DNA from 3 places in the Propioniciclava sp. LT294 genome. Region 2 is predicted to be linked to each of the others. Evidence: predicted binding sites of a transcription regulator. Region 2 holds the regulator's gene; each other region holds the start of a gene.

Evidence for each region. Region 2 encodes LexA, which represses DNA repair genes until DNA is damaged. Its sites were predicted from a motif close to TCGAACANNTGTTCGA; they were not measured.
Region 1: AC5YDA_RS01350 (DUF6504 family protein) is a predicted target of LexA. The motif match lies at 4,650-4,665, and genes of this name have one in related genera.
Region 3: dinB (DNA polymerase IV) is a predicted target of LexA. The motif match lies at 5,300-5,315, and genes of this name have one in related genera.

What each region holds. Positions count from the first base shown of each region.
Region 1 covers NZ_JCAKNG010000001.1:288,933-295,890, reverse strand. Annotated here, with positions in the region: gene AC5YDA_RS01375 (methylenetetrahydrofolate reductase) at 1-440, shown strand, start outside; gene AC5YDA_RS01370 (HelD family protein) at 459-2,654, opposite strand; gene AC5YDA_RS01365 (hypothetical protein) at 2,712-3,665, opposite strand; gene AC5YDA_RS01360 (DUF4126 domain-containing protein) at 3,667-4,266, opposite strand; gene AC5YDA_RS01355 (hypothetical protein) at 4,342-4,548, shown strand; gene AC5YDA_RS01350 (DUF6504 family protein) at 4,666-4,977, shown strand; gene AC5YDA_RS01345 (SAV_6107 family HEPN domain-containing protein) at 4,977-5,354, shown strand; gene AC5YDA_RS01340 (DNA polymerase III subunit alpha) at 5,347-6,958, shown strand, end outside.
Region 2 covers NZ_JCAKNG010000002.1:418,023-424,980, reverse strand. Annotated here, with positions in the region: gene hflX (GTPase HflX) at 1-399, shown strand, start outside; gene AC5YDA_RS04650 (DUF952 domain-containing protein) at 396-824, shown strand; gene AC5YDA_RS04645 (ATP-dependent DNA helicase) at 839-2,827, shown strand; gene lexA (transcriptional repressor LexA) at 2,916-3,731, opposite strand; gene AC5YDA_RS04635 (hypothetical protein) at 3,964-4,341, shown strand; gene nrdR (transcriptional regulator NrdR) at 4,618-5,118, shown strand; gene AC5YDA_RS04625 (vitamin B12-dependent ribonucleotide reductase) at 5,173-6,958, shown strand, end outside.
Region 3 covers NZ_JCAKNG010000001.1:281,411-288,368, forward strand. Annotated here, with positions in the region: gene AC5YDA_RS01315 (AAA family ATPase) at 1-282, shown strand, start outside; gene AC5YDA_RS01320 (DUF58 domain-containing protein) at 289-1,506, shown strand; gene AC5YDA_RS01325 (transglutaminase TgpA family protein) at 1,503-3,641, shown strand; gene AC5YDA_RS01330 (DUF3040 domain-containing protein) at 3,689-4,045, opposite strand; gene dinB (DNA polymerase IV) at 4,114-5,286, opposite strand; gene AC5YDA_RS01340 (DNA polymerase III subunit alpha) at 5,424-6,958, opposite strand, start outside.

The DNA.
Region 1 (6,958 bases), on a different contig from region 2:
CCAACGCGCACCCGGAGGGTTCGGCTGACCTCGACGCGCGGATCCTGCTCGACAAGCAGGAGGCCGGCGCGGAGTTCGCCGTCACGCAGATGTTCTTCGACCCGCAGGCCTACGTGTCGATGGTCGGCCGGTTCGGGCAGATGGGCGGCACCATGCCGGTGATCGCGGGCATCATGCCGATCACCGCCGCCTCGCAGATCGAGCGCTTCGGCGCGATGTCCGGGGCGCCCCTGCCCCCGGACGTCGTGCTCCCCCTGCGCGAGGTCGCCGACGACAAGGAGCGCTTCCGCGAGGTGGCCCTCGGCATCGTCACCCAGCTCTGCCGCGACGTCATCGACGCCGGCGCTCCCGGTCTGCAGTTCTTCACGCTGAACCGCTCCACGGCGACGTCGGAGATCCTGGGGCGGCTGCGCGCAGACGGGGTCGCGCAGGCGTCCTGAGGGGATTCTGCGACCCGGTCAGCCGGCCGGGCGCCACGCACCGGGGCCGTCGATGTCGACGGCCACCAACCGCTGCGTCGGTCGCGTGAGGGCGACGTAGAGCACCCGGACGCCGCCCGGGGACTCCGCGACGATCTCGTCGGGGGAGACCACCACGACCGCGTCGTACTCCAGGCCCTTGGCCTCCAGCGGCGAGACGAAGAGCACCCGCTCGAGGTTGGCCGGGTTCATCCGGGTCCCCAGCCGCGGGGGCAGCAGTTCACGCAGCGCGTCCAACCGCGACGGCGGCGCGATGATGCCGACGGTGCCGCCCACGGCGTCCGTCATGCGGTCGACGACGCGGACCAGGTCGCTCACCAGCGCGGAGGATGAGGTCTCCAGCAGTTCGGGGTCGTGCCCGGTCGACCGCACGGCCCGGGGCAGGTCGGCGCGCGGGTAGGCCACCTTGACGACCTTCGACGCGAGGTCGAACACCTCGGCCGGGGAGCGGTAGTTCACCGACAGGCGGAACTCGCGGTGCGGCGCGTTGCCGATCAGGTCGCGGACCGCGCGGCCCACCTCGTCCAGATCGGGCCAGGAACTCTGGGCGATGTCGCCGACGATCGTCCAGGACGCCTGCGAACCGCGGCGGCGCAACAGGCGCCACTGCATCGGGGTGATGTCCTGGGATTCGTCCACCAGCAGGTGGGCGTAGGTCTCGTGGCGATCCTCGGTGAGGTCGTGCTCGACGGTGCGCCGCAGCCTGTCGGCGGTGGTCACGAACTCGGTGACGTCCTCACCCCCCTCGATGAACAGGCTCGGGCCGGTGTCCTCGACGGGTTCGGGCCCCAGGATCGAGACGAGCTCGTCCAGGAGTGCCATGTCGGCAACGGTCCACTCATGCCCGTCCGCGTAGGACGACGACAGGACACCCTGCTCGTCCCGGGTGAGGATGCCGTCCGCGACCCTGGCCGTGACGCGGGGGTCGGCGAGCCGGCGCAGGACGTCCGTGGCCGCCAGCGGTGGCCACCACGCGTCGACGAAGTCGCGATAGGAGGTGGCGTCGGTGATGAGGTCCGGGACCGCTTCGGGATCCACGTCCGCATCGTCGGGAACCTGCGCGGCGAGGGCGGCGACGAGCGCCTTCTCTGCCGCGGCGCGCCCGAGGTTCACACGCTGGTGGGCGAGCACGCCCGAGCGGATGCGGGTGAGCTGGGCGGCGTCCAGCTTGAGCACGTTGCCCTTGACGGTCACCAGCAGCGAGGGCGGCTCGGCATCGGGATCGCCCAGTGGCAGGTTGATGAGGTTCTTCAGCACCGACACCATGCGGAGCGAGCCCTTGACGAAGGCCGTGGGCGCGTCATCGACGACCTGGGAGGACAGCCCGCCCAGCACGTCGCCGGCGACCTGGCCGATGGCGCGCAGCGTCACCGAATCCTCACCCAGGGAGGGGAGCACGCGCTCGATGTAGTTCATGAACACCGGGCCGGGACCCACGACGAGGATGCCGCCGCGCTCGAACCGGCGCCGGTTCGAGTACAGCAGGTAGGCCGCGCGGTGCAGGGCCACGACGGTCTTGCCGGTGCCGGGGCCGCCGCTGATGATCGTCACGCCGGGGTGGTCGGCCCGGATCGCCATGTCCTGCTCGGCCTGGATGGTGGCGACGATGTCCCTCATGCGAATGCCGCGCGAGCGCGACAGGGAGGCCATGAGGGCGCCCTCGCCGATGATCGGCAGGTCGTCATGGTTGGACTCGGCGTCCAGCAGGTCGTCCTCGATGCCGACGACCTTGTCGTTGCGACAACGCAGGACGCGGCGGCGGACCACGTCCATCGGCTGCTGCGGGGTGGCACGGTAGAACGGCTCGGCGGCGCGGGCGCGCCAGTCGATCACCAGCGGCTCGTACTCCTCGTCGCGGACGCCGATGCGCCCGATGTAGCGCACCTCGCGATGCTCGGGCTCCTCGAGGTCGAGCCGACCGAAGACCAGGCCCTCGTGCTCGGCGTCCAGCACGGCGAGGCGCTTGGCGGCCTGGAAGGTGAAGGCGTCGCGCTCGAAGAGCGCCGTCCCGTCCTCCTCGCGCATCCATGTCTGCCGGTCGGACTGGAAGATCTGGTGGCCCGTCTGGGCCGCGCTGCGGGCTGACTGTGCCGCCTCGTCGAGGCGTGCGTAGACGGCGTCCACATGAGCCTGCTCTTGGGCGAGCTCGCGGGCGAGGAGTTCAGAGTCGTTCAAGGCGGAGGGTCCCTGTCCTGTCTGTTTTCGGCCAGAGGCCAACTCTACCCCTTCCCCTCAACGCGCGAGTGCCTTGTTCGTCGGACGGATGTCCTCGCCCGTCAGGAACTCGTGTGCGGCGTACGTCGCGAGGGCGCCGGTGAGGAGTTGGGCCCACGGCTCCGTGCCGCCGGGGCTCGACGCCGATGCGTGGAACAGGCCCGGACGTCGCTGGTCGCGCAGGGCGGGGCGGGCCAGCAGTTGCTCCACGAACGAGTCGCGGCCCGACCACCGGGGCGGACGTCGCCAGGACGCGCCCGGGTCACGGGTGTCGATCGTCGCGTCCGACTCCCGGGGGGCCACGTCCGTGATGAGGACGCCCCGCTCGGCGAGCCGGTCGGCCAGCACGTCCACCAGCGCGGACGCCGGACGCGGTGTCCCGGCGGTGTCCTGCAGGCGCCAGCGCCCGAAGGTCCGCTCGACGGCCAGCCGGGCGGTGAACCAGGCAGGGGTGGCCTCCGGAGCCAGCCCCCGGTCGGACGCCAGCGCCACGACCCGAGCGGCCAGCGCCGGGTGCGGGAGCGTCCTGGCCACGTCGGCCAGGCTCCGGCGCGGGTGGAGGCCGGCGCGGACGACGGCGTCCGGGGTCAGTTCGGCCTCCAGGCCCAGGGGGCGCATCGTCTGCCAGGTGTCGTCGGCGGCGTCCACGAAGTCGCGCCAGGCCTTGGCGTTGGCCTCGCCGAGGGTGGCGACGTCGGCGTACCAGACGTCCCCGCGGTCGGTGGGGGCGCCGTCGGGGTCAGGGACGAGGTCGAGCCCGTGCAGTCCCAGCGCGCCGGCGGCGGGGCGTCCGGACTTCTTGAACAGGTCGCGCCAAGGGGCTGGGAAGTCGAGGGTGTCGCCGAGGGCCGAACGCAGCGCGTCCGCCTCGCCGGGGGCCGCCACCAGGGTGGTCTCGTGGCCGGCCCGGGCCAGCCGGACGGCCGCGGCGACGCCGGCGAAGGTGTGGCCGAGGACGGTGACGCGGCCCACGTCAGGCGGGGGTGGGGGAGTCGTTGCGGTTCCGCCAGCGTCGGAAGGCGGCCCAGCCGCGCCGGATGCGGCTGGTGATCGACCACAGCACCACCAGTCCGACCACGATGAGGACCGCGACCACGATCGCTGCCGCGACGGGGGCCAGGGCGACGAGGGTGGCCACGCCGGTCACCGCGACATCGCCGGTCGCGGAGGCCGCCACGTTGGTGAAGGGTTCGGGCGAAGTGTTGACCGCCAGGCGGATGCCCGCCTTGGTGAGGTGGCTGACGAGCGCGGTGATGCCGCCCACCGAGGCGAGCGTGATCGTGGCGAGGTCGCCCGTGGCTCCGGCGTAGACCGCGCCGATCGCCGCGCCCGCGATGGGCCGGATGACGGTGGAAACGGTGTCCCAGGCGCTGTCGATGTAGGGAATCTTGTCCGCGACCAGCTCGATGGCGCACAGGATGCCCATGATGACCAGGACGTCGGTGCGCTGGAACCCGGCGGGGATCCCCTCGATGCCGGCGAAGCGGCCCAGGACCCCGAGCACGAGCACGGTGCCCCAGGCGTTGATGCCACTGGCCCAACCGGAGGCGAATGCGGCGGGAAGCATTTCCATGGGGTCAGGGTAGTACCGGGTAGGGTGGGCGCCGTTCCGCCCCTCCTGGGGCGCCCGCGGCCAACAGGAGGCACCATGAGCGATGCACTGGAGTTCCTGAAGGGTGTGGACAAGCTCCACGCCTTCTACACCGAGCACGTCCGGATGTTGGCGCACGCGTACCACCTGACCGATGAGGAGGCCGCGCACATCCTCGACACGCACGACTTCCGCAACGTCGCCCGCTCGATCCTGCGCCCCCCGCGCGTCGATGTGATGGACAGCACCTTCCGCCGGTTGTGAGTCGCTCGCGGTGACCCGCGGGGTCGCGGTGGGCCACGGCCTCGCCCTCGGCAAGCGCTCTTGACGGACTGTCGGAGGGGGTGCGTAGAGTGGTGAATCCTTCGAACGGAAGTTCGAATGAGGTTTCCTGTGGGGTGGATCATGCGGCGCTACGACGAACCGATCGCGGTGCGCGCGGGTGAGGTGGAGGGCCTGCCCGCGCCGGTGGAGTTCCTGTGGCGCCGCAAGCTGTGGCGCGTGCTGGGGGTGGAATCGCGCTGGCGTGAGACCGCGGACTGGTGGTCCCTGAGGGAGTCCGGCGACCTGCTCGCCGAGGCCGAGGTGTACCGGGTGCTCGCCAGCTCGGGGCGGTCGGCGCTGCCGGGCGTGTACGAATTGGCGCACCCGGTCAACGGGGAGGAATGGATCCTGCGGACGGTGGTGGACTGATGTCCGCCGAAGCGGTCCGCACCCACGGCGCCCCGGACGCCGTCGACGACATCGCCGCCGCCCTGGCCGCCGCCGAGGACGCGGTGCGTCCCGCCGAGCGCTACCTGGCCGCCCACCGCGCCGCGCTGCGGGTGGCGGCGGGCGTGCTGGCGCGCCGGCGCCCGCGGTTGCGGGAGCGGGTGGGCATCTGGACGGTCCTGGCCCGCGTCGCGCCCGAGTTGGGGGAGTGGGCCGACTACTTCGCGATGATCCAGCTCAAGGTGCAGGCGGTCGACGCCGGGGCGGTGGGTGTCGTCAGCACCCGCGAGGCCGACGACCTCGTCCGCGACGCGCGCGCGTTCGCCCGGGCGGCCGGCCCGGGGGCGCGGGATGCCTGATCCCTTCGTCCACCTGCGCGTGGCGTCCGGGTACTCGTTGCAGTACGGCGCGTCCCACCCCAGCGCGCTCGTCGAGGCCGCCGCCGGCCACGACATGGACACGCTGGGGCTCACCGACCGGGACGGCCTCTACGGGGCGGTCCGGTTCGCCAAGGCGTGCCTGGCCAGCGGCGTCGCGCCCGTGGTGGGTGTGGACCTCGCGGTGGCGAACGACCCGCGGCGTCCGGAGCGGGGCCGCACGCGGGCGGTCGTCCTGGCCGAGTCGCGGGCGGGCTGGGGGTCGCTGTGCCGGCTGGTCAGCGCCACGCACGCACGCGGTGAACGAGGGGCGCCGGTCACCACCCGGGGCTTGGTGGGGGAGCACCGCGACGACGTCGTGGTCGTGCTGGGCCCCGACTCCGACCTGGGGGTCGCGCTGGCCCGGCGCGACGAACGGGCCGCAGAAGGTGTCCTGGCCGACTGGCTGGAGGTCGTCGAGCCACACCAACTCGTCGTCGGCGTCACCAACCACCACCTCGCGGGGTCGGGTCCCGGGTCGGCGCGGTTGGCCGGGCACATGCTCGCGTTCGCGGACGCCCGCGGGCTGACCGGCGTCCTCACCAACGCCGTCCGCATGGCGCGCAGGTCGGACGCCCCGATCGCCGACGTGCTGGACGCCGCCCGGCGCCTCGTGCCGCTGGACGTCCGCAACGTCGACCGGCGCAACGCGGAGGGACACCTGAAGTCCGGCAAGGAGATGCTGTCCACCGCCGAGGAGGTCGCCCTGCTGGCCGGACGTCGCGACGCGACCGGGCTCATCGGGGACACCCGTCACCTCGCCCTGCGTTGCCGCCTCGACCCGGTCGCCGACATCGGCCTGGGTGAGATCCACCTGCCCGAGTTCCCGGGTGGGCTGGCCGAGCTCCGCGCCCGGTGCGAGTCCGGCCTGGCCGCCCGCTGTGCCGCGCCCACGGCGTCCGTGCGGGACCGGCTGGAGGACGAGCTGGCGGTCATCGAGCAGATGGGGTTCGCCGCCTACTTCCTGACCGTGGCCCAGGTCGTCGACACGGTGAAGGAGATGGGCATCCGGGTCGCGGCGCGCGGTTCGGGTGCGGGATCGCTGGTCAACTACTGCCTGGGCATCTCGGGGGTCGACCCGATCCGCTACGGCCTGATCATGGAGCGGTTCCTCTCGCCGCTGCGCCGGGCGCTGCCCGACATCGACATCGACGTGGAGTCCGCGCGCCGGCTCGAGGTGTACGACCGGGTGTTCGCCGACTTCGGTGCCGATCGGGTCGCAGCGGTGGCGATGCTGGAGACGTACCGCGTCCGCCATGCGATCCGGGACGTGGGGGCCGCCATGAGTCTCCCGCCCGGCGACATCGACCAGATCGCCAAGTCGTTCCCCCACATCCGGGCCCGCGACGCCCGGCATGCCCTGCGCGAGCTGCCCGAGCTGCGGCGGGCCAACCTCGGCGACGCGCAGTTGCGGGTGCTGTTCGAACTGGTCGAGGGGCTGGACGGGCTGCCCCGGCACGTGGCGCTGCATCCCTGCGGGGTGATCCTGTCCGACGCGACGCTGGGGGGCCGGACGCCGGTGGAGAGCTCGTTCGGCGGCTACCGGA
Region 2 (6,958 bases):
TCCGACCCGGATCCCGCGGGCCAGATCACCGCCGTCCGGGCCGTCCTGAACGAGATCGGCGCACACGACATCGCCGAGCAGATCGCGTTCAACAAGATCGACCTCGTCGACGAGGCCACCCTGATCCCGCTGCGCACCCTCGCCCCGGACGCCGTCTTCCTCTCCGCCCGCACCGGGGCCGGTGTCTCCGACCTGCGCGACCGGATCGAGGCGCGCCTGCCGCGTCCGGCCGTCGACGTGGACGTGCTCATCCCGTACGCCCGGCACGACCTGGTCGACCGCATCCACAGGACGGGCGAGATCCTCAGCAGTGAACACACCGCGGAGGGGACGCGCGTCACGGCGCGGGTCAACCCCAACCTGGCCGGCGAGCTCGTCGAGTTCGGGGCGTCGACATGACGGACGCCGAGGGCGAGGCGGTCGACGGCCCGGACGGCCGGCCCGAGGCCGCGCTGCTGCCGTTGTGGCACATCGCCCGCCGCTCGGAGTGGGCGGAGGCCCGCGAGGTCGGGGTGTACCTGCACTCGACGCGCGGGCGCACGCTGGGTGAGGAGGGGTTCATCCACTGTTCGTACCCGCACCAGGTGGGGCTCGTGGCGCGTTCGTTCTACGCCGACGACCCGGAGCCCCTGGTCATCCTCGAGATCGACCGCGCCCGGCTGGGTCGCACCCGGGTGCGCCTCGAGAAGGTTCCCGGGGGCGATCAGGCGTACCCGCACCTGTACGGCCCGCTGCCGACCGCGGCGGTCGCGACGATCCGGGCGCTCGCGTTCGACGACGACGGTGCGCTCCTCCTCGGCGAGCCGGAGCGCCCCGAGGAGTGACCAGCCTCGGACGGGTGCCCAGCCGAACCGACCAGATCCTCGACGCGGCCGTCGAGGCGATCGGCGGTGCCCCGCGCGAGGGGCAGGTGGCCATGGCCCGCGCCATCGACCACGCGTTCGTCGAGAGGGAGCACCTGCTCGTCCAGGCCGGCACGGGCACCGGAAAGTCGCTGGGTTACCTCGCGCCGTCGCTCGCCTACCTGAAGGAGAACCCGAAGGGACGCGTCGTCGTCGCCACGGCGACCCTGGCCCTGCAGGCGCAGTTGGCGAGCAGCGACATCCCCGCTGCGGTCAAGGCGGCGGGCAAGGTGACCGGTGGCGAGGTCACGCACGCGATCCTGAAGGGCCGGACCAACTACGCCTGCCTCCACCGGGCGCTCGACGGCATCGGGAGGGAGCAGGAATCCCTGCTCGGCGGGGAGGACCTCGTCGAGGGCCTCCGTGCCGGTCGGGCGGACGCGGCCTCGGTGCTGGGCGCGGAGGTGCTCGCGCTGCGTGCGTGGGTCGAGGAGGAGCTCGAGGCCGAGGGCAGCGGCGATCGGGACGAGGCGCCCTCCCACACGGCCGCCGCTTGGGCGCAGGTCTCGATCCCCGTGCGTGAGTGCCTCGGTCCCACGTGCGGCTTCTTCACCCAGTGCTTCGTCGAGCGCTCCCGCGAGACCGCGCGCAGGTCGCAGCTGGTGGTCACGAACCACGCCCTGCTCGCGATCGACGCCATGCACGGCAACACCGTCCTCCCCGAGCACGACTTCCTGGTCATCGACGAGGCGCACGAACTGACGGCACGGGTGACGGGCGCCGCTTCGAACGAACTCAGCCCCCAGCAACTGGAGCGGGTCTCCCGCCGCTGCACGACGCACCTGACCGATGACGATCTCGCCCTCGAGTTCGCCGACCTGGGCGACGCGCTGGAGAAGGCACTGGCCGACGCGCCGCTGGAACGCATCGAGGACCCCGACTCACCGGTCCTCGCCGTCCTGGCCCGCGTCCGGGACGTGGCCCGCCAGGTCGTGAGCGCGCTCAAGTCGGACGACCCCGACACCAAGCAGGCGGCCGCCGCGGCCAAGGAGGTCTTCGACATCGCCGAGGCGATGGCGGCCCTCAAGGACACGGACGTCCTGTGGGTCAGCGAACGCGAGCGCCTCGGTCGCTGGCTGGTCGTCGCCCCCTTGAACGTCGCGGGCCTCCTGCGCGAGAAGGTCCTGTCGAACACCACGACGATCCTCACCTCGGCGACCCTGAAGCTGGGGGGCGACTTCGAGGCGGCCGCGGCCTCCGTCGGGTTGCGCCGCAACGAGCGCGTCCTCGACACCGAGCCCGAGGAACGCACCGGCCTGGAGTGGCGCGCCCTGGACGTGGGATCACCGTTCGACTACGCCCGTCAGGGCATCCTCTACGTCGCGCAGCACCTGCCCAACCCGGGCCGTGACGGCATCGGCCCCGAGGCGCTGGCCGAGGTCGCCGAACTGGTCTGGGCCGCAGGAGGGCGGACGCTGGGCCTGTTCGCATCCCAGCGCAACGCCGAGGCCGCCGCCCGGCACTGTCGCGCCGAACTGCCGAAGATGACCATCCTGTGCCAGGGCGATGCGCAACTCTCGGAGCTGACGAGGCGGTTCATCGAGGAGCCCGCCACCTCGCTGTTCGGCACGCTCAGCCTCTGGCAGGGCGTGGACGTGCCCGGCGAGACCTGCCAGCTGGTCATCATCGACAAGATCCCGTTCCCGCGGCCCGACGAGCCGCTCATGCAGGCCAGGCAGAAGGCCGTGGCCCAGGCGGGCGGCAACGGCTTCATGGCCGTCGCCGCCACGCACGCAGCCCTGTTGTTGGCCCAGGGATCGGGACGCCTCATCCGCCGGTTGTCCGACCGCGGCCTCGTGGCGATCCTGGACCCGCGGCTGCGGACAGCTCGCTACGGATCGTTCCTGCGCGCCTCGATGCCCGGGTTCTGGTCGACCAGCGACCGAGAGGTCGCGGTCAACGCGTTGCGCCGCCTCGCCGGCTGATCACCCACCTCGCGCGGCCGACTCCTGTCGCCGTTCGTGCACCGGCGGCCCTACCGACGTGGACAGGTGCCGCGGCCACGCTCTGGGATCAGAGGCGACGCAGGACGGCGGTGACCTTGCCCAGAATCGTCGCCTCGTTGCCGTCGATGGGCTCGTAAGCGGGGTTGTGGGGGAGCAGCCAGACCTGACCGGGCGTGCGCTTGAACGTCTTGACGGTGGCCTCCCCGTCGATCATCGCCGCGACGATGTCGCCGTTGTTGGCATCGGGCTGCTGGCGCACCACCACGTAGTCACCCTCGCAGATGGCCGCGTCGATCATCGAGTCGCCCCTGACCTCGAGCAGGAACAGCGTGCCCTCGCCCACCAGGTCGCGCGGCAGCGGCAGGATCTCTTCGACGCGCTCCTCGGCCAGGATCGGGCCGCCGGCCGCGATCCGACCCACCATGGGAACGTTGACCGACCGCGAGACGTGCACGTCGTCGCCGAAGTCGGACACCGCCGGCGCCGCCTCCTGCGTGGGGGCGGGGGGCTCGTGGGTGGCGGGCCTCGACGAGCCGGGCAGGTGCACCATGAGGGCGCGGGGGCGCTTGGGATCGCGCGTGAGGAAGCCCTTGCCCTCCAGGACCTTCAACTGGTGGGTGACGCTCGAGGGGGAGGACAGGCCGACGGCCTCTCCCATCTCGCGGATGGTGGGCGGGTAGCCGCGGGTCTCGATCGCCTCGCGGATCGTCTCGAGGATGAGCCGCTGGCGGATCGTCAGGCCCTGCGAGTCCTCCGGCCCGTCGGGGAGTTGGCGGACCTTGCCGATGTGCGCGATCTCGTCATCGGTCGGGCGTCCGCGCCGGGTCTGCTTGGGGATCGCGGGGCGCTTGCCGCCCCGCCGCTCGTCGTCCGTTGTCGCCATGCGTTCACGCTAGGGCAATCGAACGCAGCATTCAAACACCTGTTCGGGTGTGTTCGGAGGCGGCGGAGGCCCCGCCGCGGGGCGGGCGGGCTTCGTCCCAGAAAGTGTCGGAGGCGGCTGGGACGGTTCCTGGTGTCGCGGAAAGCGCCGCGAACATCGGTGCGAAGGGTGCTTGCAATCGCAGAGATGTTCGATAATACTGATCGAACAGACGTTCGAAGAAGGGGTCATCATGACTGCTGAGCTGCTGGAGTACACCTCCGACTCCGATGTGGTCGTGCGCCGCATCCGGGCGGCCCACTCCGCCGCTTCGGCGGTGGTCGAGCCCCGCCGCCCTGCTGCTGCCCGCGCCGAGGAGCGGTGGGTGGGTACGGACGTGCGCTCCCGCGAGGTCTCCCGCCCCCCGGTCGTCACGTACGCAGCCGGCCCGACGTCACGTCTGGAGTGGACGCCCCGGGGCCTCGCCGTGATGGTGGTCCTCGTCGCCCTCATCGCCGGCGTGATGCTGTCCACCCTGGTGGGCGCCTTCCTGTCGGTGAGTGATGAGCCGATCGATGTCGGCGCATCCCCGACCGTCCTGGCGATGGGGGTCGCGCAGCCCGGCCGCTGAGGGCTGTGGAGGTCTGCAGAGGGCCCCGGTGCCGCCTCGGGCGGTCGCCGGGGCCCTCGCTGCCCCCAAAGGTGCCTGCTGGGTGGCCCTGTCGGCGGCGACCCGCGGGCGGGGCTTGCATTGCGGCGGCGAGGCTCCTAACCTCTACATGTAGTAGTTACATCAGTGTGTTTCGTCCACAGATTGTGGTCAAGGACTCACAAGATGTGCACGGCTCATCCACATGTTCCTCCACAGCGGGGGAGCAGCACCACATCAGACGAGGAGGTGGGATCGTTGCACTGCCCTTATTGCCGCTTCACCGACTCCCGCGTCCTCGACTCGCGCGTCGCCGAGGATGGTAGCTCCATCCGCCGTCGCCGCGAGTGCCGCTCCTGTGCCAAGAGATTCACCACCCTGGAGCAGATGCAACTCGTGGTGGTCAAGCGCTCCGGCGTCGTCGAGCCGTTCTCGCGGGAGAAGGTCGTCAACGGCGTCCGGAAGGCCTGCAAGGGCCGCCCGGTCACCGAGGCCGATCTGGCCAAGCTCGGCCAGAAGGTCGAGGAGACCCTTCGCGCGAGCGGTTGCGCCGAGATTCCCGCCGACGACGTCGGCGTCGCGATCCTCGGCCCGCTCCGCGACCTGGACCCCATCGCGTACCTCCGGTTCGCATCCGTCTACCAGCACTACGAGTCGGTGGAGGACTTCGAGGCCGAGATCGCACGCCTCCGCGCCGTCGCGATCCGCGACGAGGAGCCGGCCGCCGTGTCGACCGCCACCGCCGACCAGCTGTTCTGAACCATTCCCGCCGGCGCGATCCGTGCCGACGACCATCACCTCAGGAGGAGAGAAGTGACCGAGACCAAGCAGGCCCCCCGCCGCTCGACGGCCAAGGCCAAGGGGTTGAGCGTCGACCGCGTCTACACCACCCAGGGTGTGCACCCGTATGACGAGGTCACCTGGGAGCGGCGCGACGTCGTCCAGACCAACTGGAAGACCGGCGAGAACGTCTTCGAGCAGCGGGGCGTCGAGTTCCCCGACTTCTGGAGCCTGAACGCGTCCACGATCGTCACCACCAAGTACTTCCGCGGTGCCCTCGGCACCGCCCAGCGCGAGAACAGCCTGCGGCAACTCATCGACCGCGTGGTCGGCAAGTACGCCGAGGCCGGACGCGAGAACGGCTACTTCGCCACGGACGCCGACGCCGAGATCTTCGAGCACGAGCTCACCTGGATGCTCCTCCACCAGGTGTTCAGCTTCAACTCCCCGGTGTGGTTCAACGTCGGCACGAAGAGCCCCCAGCAGGTCAGCGCCTGCTTCATCCTGAGCGTCGACGACTCGATGCAGTCGATCCTGAACTGGTACAAGGAGGAGGGCTTCATCTTCAAGGGCGGCTCCGGTGCCGGCCTGAACCTCTCCCGCATCCGGTCGAGCAAGGAGCTGCTGTCCTCCGGCGGCACCGCGTCCGGCCCGGTCTCCTTCATGCGTGGTGCGGACGCCTCGGCCGGCACCATCAAGTCGGGCGGCGCCACGCGCCGCGCGGCCAAGATGGTCGTCCTCGACGTCGACCACCCCGACATCGAGGAGTTCATCGAGACGAAGGCGCGTGAAGAGGACAAGATCCGCGCCCTGCGCGACGCCGGCTTCGACATGGACCTGGGCGGCAAGGACATCGTCTCCGTGCAGTACCAGAACGCCAACAACTCGGTCCGCGTGAACGACGAGTTCATGAAGGCCGTCGAGGACGGCACCGACTTCGGCCTGCGTGCCCGCATGACCGGTGAGGTCATCGAGACCGTCGACGCCCGCGAGCTGTTCAACAAGATGGCCAAGGCGGCGTGGGAGTGCGCCGACCCGGGCATCCAGTACGACGACATGATCAACGCCTGGCACACCAACCCCGAAACCGGACGCATCACCGCGTCCAACCCGTGCTCGGAGTACATGAGCCTCGACAACAGCTCGTGCAACCTGGCATCGCTGAACCTGCTCAAGTTCCTCAACGAGGACGACACGTTCGACGTGGAGAAGTTCGTGAAGGCCTCCGAGCTGATCATCACCGCGATGGACATCTCGATCACGTTCGCCGACTTCCCCACCGAGGCGATCACCCAGACCACCAAGGACTACCGTCAGCTGGGCATCGGCTACGCCAACCTCGGCGCGCTGCTGATGGCCATGGGCCGCGGCTACGACTCCGAGGGGGGCCGGTCGCTGGCCGCCGCCATCACGTCCCTGATGACCGGCGCCGCCTACCGCCGCTCCGCCGAGCTGGCCGCCGTCGTCGGCCCCTACAACGGCTACGCCCGCAACGCGAGCGCACACCAGAAGGTGATGCGCAAGCACCAGGCGGCCAACGACGAGCTCAGGATCGTGGAGGCGGCCGACACGCCGGTCCACGAGGCCGCGACCGAGCAGTGGGCCCAGGTCGTCGAGCTGGGTGCGAAGAACGGTTTCCGCAACGCGCAGGCGTCCCTGCTCGCGCCGACCGGCACCATCGGCTTCATGATGGACTGCGACACCACCGGCATCGAGCCCGACTTCTCGCTGGTGAAGTTCAAGAAGCTGGTCGGCGGCGGCTCGATGCAGATCGTCAACCAGACGATCCCGCGGGCGCTCAAGCGCCTGGGCTACCGCG
Region 3 (6,958 bases), on a different contig from region 2:
CTGAAGGACTATGTCGTCTCCCTCGTGGCGGCGACCCGCGAGTCGGACAAGCTGCGTCTGGGTGCCTCTCCGCGCGCCAGCCTGCAGTTGCTCCGGGCGGCCCGTGCCCGGGCGGCCATGCAGGGCCGCGGCTACGTCATCCCAGAGGATGCGGACGCGCTGGCCGTGCCCGTGCTGGCCCATCGCGTCCTGCTCAGCCACCGGGCCCACACCGCGCAGGCCTCGACCGCAGACGTCGTGTCCTCGCTCGTGGCCTCCATCCCGGCGCCGCGTCGCGCCTAGGACGGCATGCCCGCGCTCCCCCGCCCCACCGGCCGCACGATCCTGTTCTGGCTCCTCGGGGGCCTGGTGATGATGCTCGGGATGGCCCTCGGCAACCAGGACCTCGTCTGGCCCGCCATCTTCCTGGTCGCACTGCCGGTGGTCGCACTGCTGGCGCTGCTCGTGCTGCGCCCCCAGTTCACGCTGGTTCGGACGGTCGAGCCCGCCGCGACCAGCGTCCGTGAACCGGCGACCGTGCAGGTCACGGCCACGGCCGTCCGCCCGAGCCCGGGTGGGTACGTCATCGCCGAGGACGATCCGGGCGCGCTCCTGGGCCCACCGCACCATGCCCGGCTGTTCGCCGACCGCAGGGGGGCCACCACCGCCACTTCCTATCCGGTGCGGGCGCGGCGGCGCGGCCGGCACACCCTCGACGGCTTCCGCATCCGGTTCACCGATGTCCTGGGGTTCTGGGTGCACACCGTCCGGATCGCCCATCCGACCCCGTTGGTCGTCACCCCGGCAGTCGTCCCGCTGCCGTCGGGCCGGGCCGCCGCCTATGGCGCGACGGGCGAGACGCCCATTCCGCAGACGGCGGTGTCGGGCCCGGACGACGTCCTCGTCCGCGAGTACCAGGCCCGTGACGACGTGCGCCGAATCCACTGGCCCTCGACGGCCCGCAGCGGCACGCTCATGGTGCGCCGCGAGGAGGCCGCCTGGGACCCGACCGCCTGGGTGCTGCTCGACTCACGTGCCGGCGTCCACCCGTCCGCGCGCGGCGAGCAGCCCACCTTCGAGTGGCTGGTGTCGGCGGCGGCGTCCGTCGGGCTGCGCCTGCTGGAGGACGGCTACACCGTCACGCTCATCGACGCCGAGGGCACGCGCCACGAGGTCTCCAGCGACCGGGTCGGCGCGTCCGCGCATTGGCTCGAGCCGTTGGTGGACGCCGAGGTCGCGACCGTCCCCGACCTGCACGAAGCCACGATTCGGATGGCCCAGGCCTCCTCCGAGAACCGCGTGGTCGCCCTGCTGGGCGGCCTCGACCGCGCGACCGCCGACCTGCTGGCCGCGACCACGGCGTCCCGCCACGAGCGCACGGCGCTCACCATGGCGCCGGAGGCCGAATCCCGGCCCGGGTTCGAGGACGGCCGCAACGTGCTGGTCGACCACGGCTGGGAGGTCCGCGAGGTGGAGGCCTCCACCGACCTCGCCCACGTCTGGGGTTCATTGGGGGTGGCCCGATGAGGACCGACACCCGCCTGGGCCTGGCGCTGGCCGTCGCCCTCTGCCTGCAACTGGTGGCCTGGACCCAGCTGACCCGCCACACCGCCGCCGTCCAGGCTGCCGGGGCCGCCATCGTGCTCGTCCTGGTGGCCGGCTGGGTCGCACGACGGGGACTGCGGCTGCCCGCCCCCGGGGTGGTCCTCGTGCAGGGGGTCGTTGCTGCCGCGGCGAGCATCGGCGCGGTCGCCTGGGCGCACGGTGCCCAACACGCGTGGCGGGCGCCGGAACTCCTGGGTGAGGGACTCCGGTTCATCCAGACCAGTTCGGCGCCGATGTTCCCCAGCCCGGGAGCCACCCTGATCTTCGTCGCTGGGGTCGCCTCCCTGACCGTCCTGGCGGACGCGCTGGCGATCGGGGGGGAGCGCCCCGGGGCGGCGGTGATCCCGCTCGCGGGGATGTACCTGGTGGTGGCCCTGGGGCTGGCGACGCCCACCCTCTTCAGCGAGTTCACCCTGCTGGCGATCGGCATCGGCCTGGTCCTGCTCGCCGCGAGCCCCTGGGGCAGCACCGACCGCCCCACCGCTCACGTCGCCGCCCTCGCCACGGCTGTCGTCATGACCGCCGGCGCGATCGGCGCGACGTGGGCGGTGGCCCTGCTCGTGCCCACCTTCGAGCCGCGCACGACCAACGAACCTCTCCAGATGAGCGACCCGTCCCTGGACCTGAAGCGCAACCTCGTCCAGGGATCCGACGAGGTCATCCTGCGCTACCGGACGGACAGTCCGGGCGGCACCTACCTGAAGCTGGCCACGCTCCCCGCGCTGTCGACCGGTGGGTTCGCGTTGTCCGACGTACGGGTCGCCACGGGCCGGATCCCGGCCCCGCCCGGCGCCCCTTCGGGAGTCGCCCGGACGACGACCGTCGAGATCGGGGACTTCGCGAGCGAGTGGCTGCCGGTCCCGTATGCGCCCACCGCCTTCGATGCCCCGGGCGAGTGGGGCTTCGCGCTCGACACGCTCGATGTCATGGCGATGGCCGGACCCGCGCGGACCTCCGCCACCCAAGGGGTCACCTACGAGGTGCGCAGCCTCGAGGTACGCCCGGACGCCGACACGATCGCCCGCGCGGGCTCGACCACCGGCCCCGACCGGGAACTCACCCAGAGTCTGCCGGCCCAGGTCCCCGCGCGCGTCCGCGAGTTGGCCCTGGACCTGACGGAGGCCGCACCCACGGCAGGGGCCAAGGCCCAGGCGCTGGAGGCTTACCTCAGGTCGAACACGTTCACCTATTCCACCGCTCCCAGCACCGGCACCGGCGACGGCCTGGCCACGATCGACGACTTCCTCTTCCGCTCCCGGACGGGCTACTGCGAGCAGTTCGCCGGCGCGATGGCGATCATGGCCCGCGAGGTGGGCATCCCGACCCGCATGGCGGTCGGGTTCGCCCCCGGCACCCAGGAGGGCGACGGCTGGGGCGTGAGCGCCCGTGACCTGCACACGTGGCCCGAACTGTGGCTGGACGGACTGGGCTGGGTGGCCTTCGAGCCGACACCCTCACGCGGCGACACCGGCTCAGGGCCGGGGACCACGCCGCAGGACCCCGGGGTGACGGCCGAGCCGACCGCCGCCCCCACGGCCGGTGAGCAGAGCCCGACCCCGGCCGAGCAGCCCACACCGACGGCCGAGCCGACCCCGGGCGGGGCCGCACCGCAGGGCGAACCGGGCAGCTGGCTGCCGGCGCTGGTGGTCGCGCTCGTTGCGGCGGGCGCCGGCGCGGCGTTCCTCGGTCCGCGCCTGTTGCGTGCTCGCCGGCGCCGCCTCCGCTTCGCCGGAACGGGCGATGCGCGGGCGGACACGCTGTCCGCCTGGGACGAGGTGCGCGAGGTCGTGTCCGACGTTCGGCTGCCCTGGCCGGACGGCTCCCCCCGCTACGCCGCGGAGAGGCTCGTCACGTCGCTCGGTGGGGACGAGGCAGCCGCCAAGGCGCTGCGCAGCCTGGCCGCGGCCGCCGAGCGCGCGCTGTACGACCGGAGCGAGAACTTCGACCTGCCCAGTCGGTGGGAAGCCGAGGTCACCACCATCACGGCGGCGCTCAGGACCCGGGCGCGCGAGAGGTCCGGACACAACAACGCGCCGCCCCGCAGGGCAGCGCGCTGAGATTCTCGGCTCATCGGTGGCCGCGTCACTGGCCCGACCGGCTCGACTCAGAAGGGGTCGTCGCCGCGGCGCCAAGGATCGTCGATGCGGTCGGTGAAGGCCGAATCGGATTCGGGGTGACGCCCGTGGGACTGCGTCTCGACGACTCGCCAGGAACTGACGGCGACCACGGTGGCGACCAGCATGATCACGAAACCGATGACGCTGATGAACCAAGCGATCTGCATGCCTCCGATGAGGGCGCCCAGACCGAGCGCGAAGCCCAACCCGGCAATCGCGGCCCGGCGGCGGTGGAGCGTCCGTGTCGTGGTACCACGGAGCGTGTTGGCGAGCTTGGGATCCTCCGCCGCGAGGGCGGCCTCAAGCTGCTCCAAGAGCTTCTGCTCCTTGTCGGACAGTGCCATCGCGCGCCTCCCTTCATCGTGGGCGGACCCGGTTGACGGGTGTGGAACAAGTGTAGGCGCCCACTGTCTCAAACGGAACCGACCCGTCTCGCCAACGTGGCCCGCGAGACCGCGTGTGGACCGAATCGGGCGATGGCGGCGTCTGCGGCACGCTCCGCCTCGCGCCAGCCCCGGTCCGGCTCGTCGAGGGCGGGCTGGGTGGCGACCTGGTCGACGTCCAGAACCTGCTCGACCCGGATGCCCACGCGCCGCAACCGGGGACGGTCGAGCCGGAACGCGCGCAGCAGCCGGACGGCAGCGGCGTACACCTCATCCGTGACATCGGTCGGGTACGGCAGGGTGAGCGACTTCTGGACGGTGCGGAAGTCGGCGAACCGCAGGGTGAGGGTGACCGTGCGGCCGACCACCCGGGCCATGCGCATGCGGGCCGCCACCCGCGCGCTGGTGCGCAGCAACTCGGTACGGACGAGGTCGAGGTCGTCGGTGTCCTTCGCGAAGGTCTCCTGGCTGCCGACGCTGCGGTCTCCTCGCTCGGTCGTGACGACGCGTCGTCCGTCGATGCCCCAGGCGAGCTCCCACAGCTCTCCCCCGGCACGGGCTCCGAAGGCCCGCTGCAGGGTGGACTTCGGCGTGTGCGCCACGTCCGCGATCGTGGGGAGGCCCAGCTTGTTGAGCTTCTCGGCGGTGGACGGCCCGACCCCCCAGATCTTCTCGACCGGCTGCGGGTGCAGGAAGGGGATCACCTCACCGGGCTGGACGCGGAACAACCCGTTCGGCTTGGCCCTGTTCGACGACATCTTGGCGATCAGCTTGGTCGGCGCGATGCCCACCGAGCACCCGATGCCCTGTTCGTCGGCGACCAGGGCCCGGATGAGCTCCCCGACCTCCTCCGGCTCCCCCAGCAGCCGACGGGTGCCCGTGATGTCGAGGAAGGCCTCGTCGAGGGAGACCTTCTCGACGTGCGGGGTGATCGTGGAGAAGATCGCGAACACCCCGTCGGAGGCAGCTTCGTAGGCGTCGTGGTCGGGCTTGATGGCGATCGCGTCGGGACACAGGCGTCGCGCCCGGGTGGACGACATGCCGCCCTCGACCCCGAATGCGCGCGCCTCGTACGAGGCCGACAGCACCACGCCTCGGTTGGCGCCGCCGACCCACACCGGCCTGCCCCGCAGCTCAGGGCGGCGGCGGACCTCGACGGCGACGTAGAAGGCATCCATGTCGACATGGGCGAGGACGGGCACGACACCTCCTTATTCGAACTCTGATTCGAATCCCATGCTAGGTGGTGGCTCCGACCCTTCGTCAAGCAGGCGCCCCCGTGGCCGGGCACGGGGCGCCGCCCACTCACCCCTGCGGCGCTGAGGGGCCACCCCACCGGTCATCGCCCCGAGGACCCCGGGCTGGAGTGCCACAGCTTGCGCCCCGGGTCGGCGAACTTCCTCGGGACCGACTTCGGGGACTCCCCCGCCGGCGCGACGTCGGTGTAGGGCGACTGCACGAACCCGCTGGGGTGGATGAGCACCCGCCGCTGGCCTATGCCGCCGGCCGCTCCGGCGTGCTCGGTGTCGGCCCGGCGCCTGGCCCGCTCCCCCTGCGACCCGCCCCCACCGTCGGCGTACGGCCGATCCTGCGACCGGGCGTTCCAGTCGGCCCTGAGCCGCTCGTTCTCGGCCACGCCGGACGCCTGCGCCGCGAGGTCGGCGTCGATGATGCCGTGGACGGCGGCGACCGCCGCCCGCTCATCACCGGTCGCCTCGAGCGTGGAGCGCCACAGGGCCTCCAGGTGGAGCAGGTCCCACGCGCCGAGCGCCCGCAACGAGACACCGCGCGCACCCGTCCGCCGCAGTTCCCCCACGCCGACGACCAGCCACGCGTTGAACACCGTCCGGGCGAAGGGACCCTGGGCATCCTCGAAGAAGGTGAGGTCGACCGGGCCCGTCCCGTCGTCCAGGGTCAGGAAGACCACCCGCTTGCCGGACTTCACCGGGGGCGTCTGCGTGGCCACCTTCACCCCGGCCACCAGCAGTCGGCTGCCGCTGCGTCGCTTCATCTGCTCATCCGACCTCGTCGTGCCGATCGCCTCGATGAAGTCGCGGTGGTCCTCCATGACGTGGCGGGTGGCGTCCATGCCCAGCACGGCAAGTTCGGCGGCCATCCGCTCCTCACTGGTCATCTCCGGCAGGCCGGAGACACGCACGTCGCCGGGGACGTCCACCGGACCCACCGGCGGGCCGGATGGACCTCCCTCAGCAACACGCGCCAGGGTCGCCGGCTCGGTGAAGTCGAACGCCACCTGGACGGCCTGGTGCCCGGTCGCACCGCCCGCGCCCAGCCCCCGGGCACGGCCGTGGGCCCGGGCGTCCACACGGTCGGCCCGCTCGAGGTCGGCCAGCGTGAGCAGCAGGTCCCGGCGGGTGATCCGCCCCCGCGTCCCGAGCCCCTGCGGCCGGTCGATGCCGTAGAGGGAGTCGAACCCGCCCGCCAGCACGAGGTGCTCGGCGACGTCGGATCCGGGCCGGGCGCGATGCCAGAAGTCGACCAGCCCGCTGTACGGCCGCCCGGCGACGATGCGCTCCACCTCGGCCTCGCTGATGCCCTTCACGTCGGTCAGGGCGAGCCGGATCCCGAGGATGCCCTCCACCCTCTCCACCCGGTACACCGCATCGGACGCGTTCACATCCAGCCCCAGCACCGGGATGCCCATGCGCCGCGCCTCGGCGAGGATCAACCTCTTGGGGTACATGCCCGGGTCGTGGGTGAGCAGCCCGGCGATGAAGGGGGCGCCGTGGTGCCACTTCAGCCACGCCGACTGGTAGGTGGGCAGCGCGAACGCCGCGGCGTGCGCCTTGCAGAACCCGAAGGACGCGAACGAGACGAGGATCGCCCAGACGTCGGAGATGAGCCGCTCGTCGT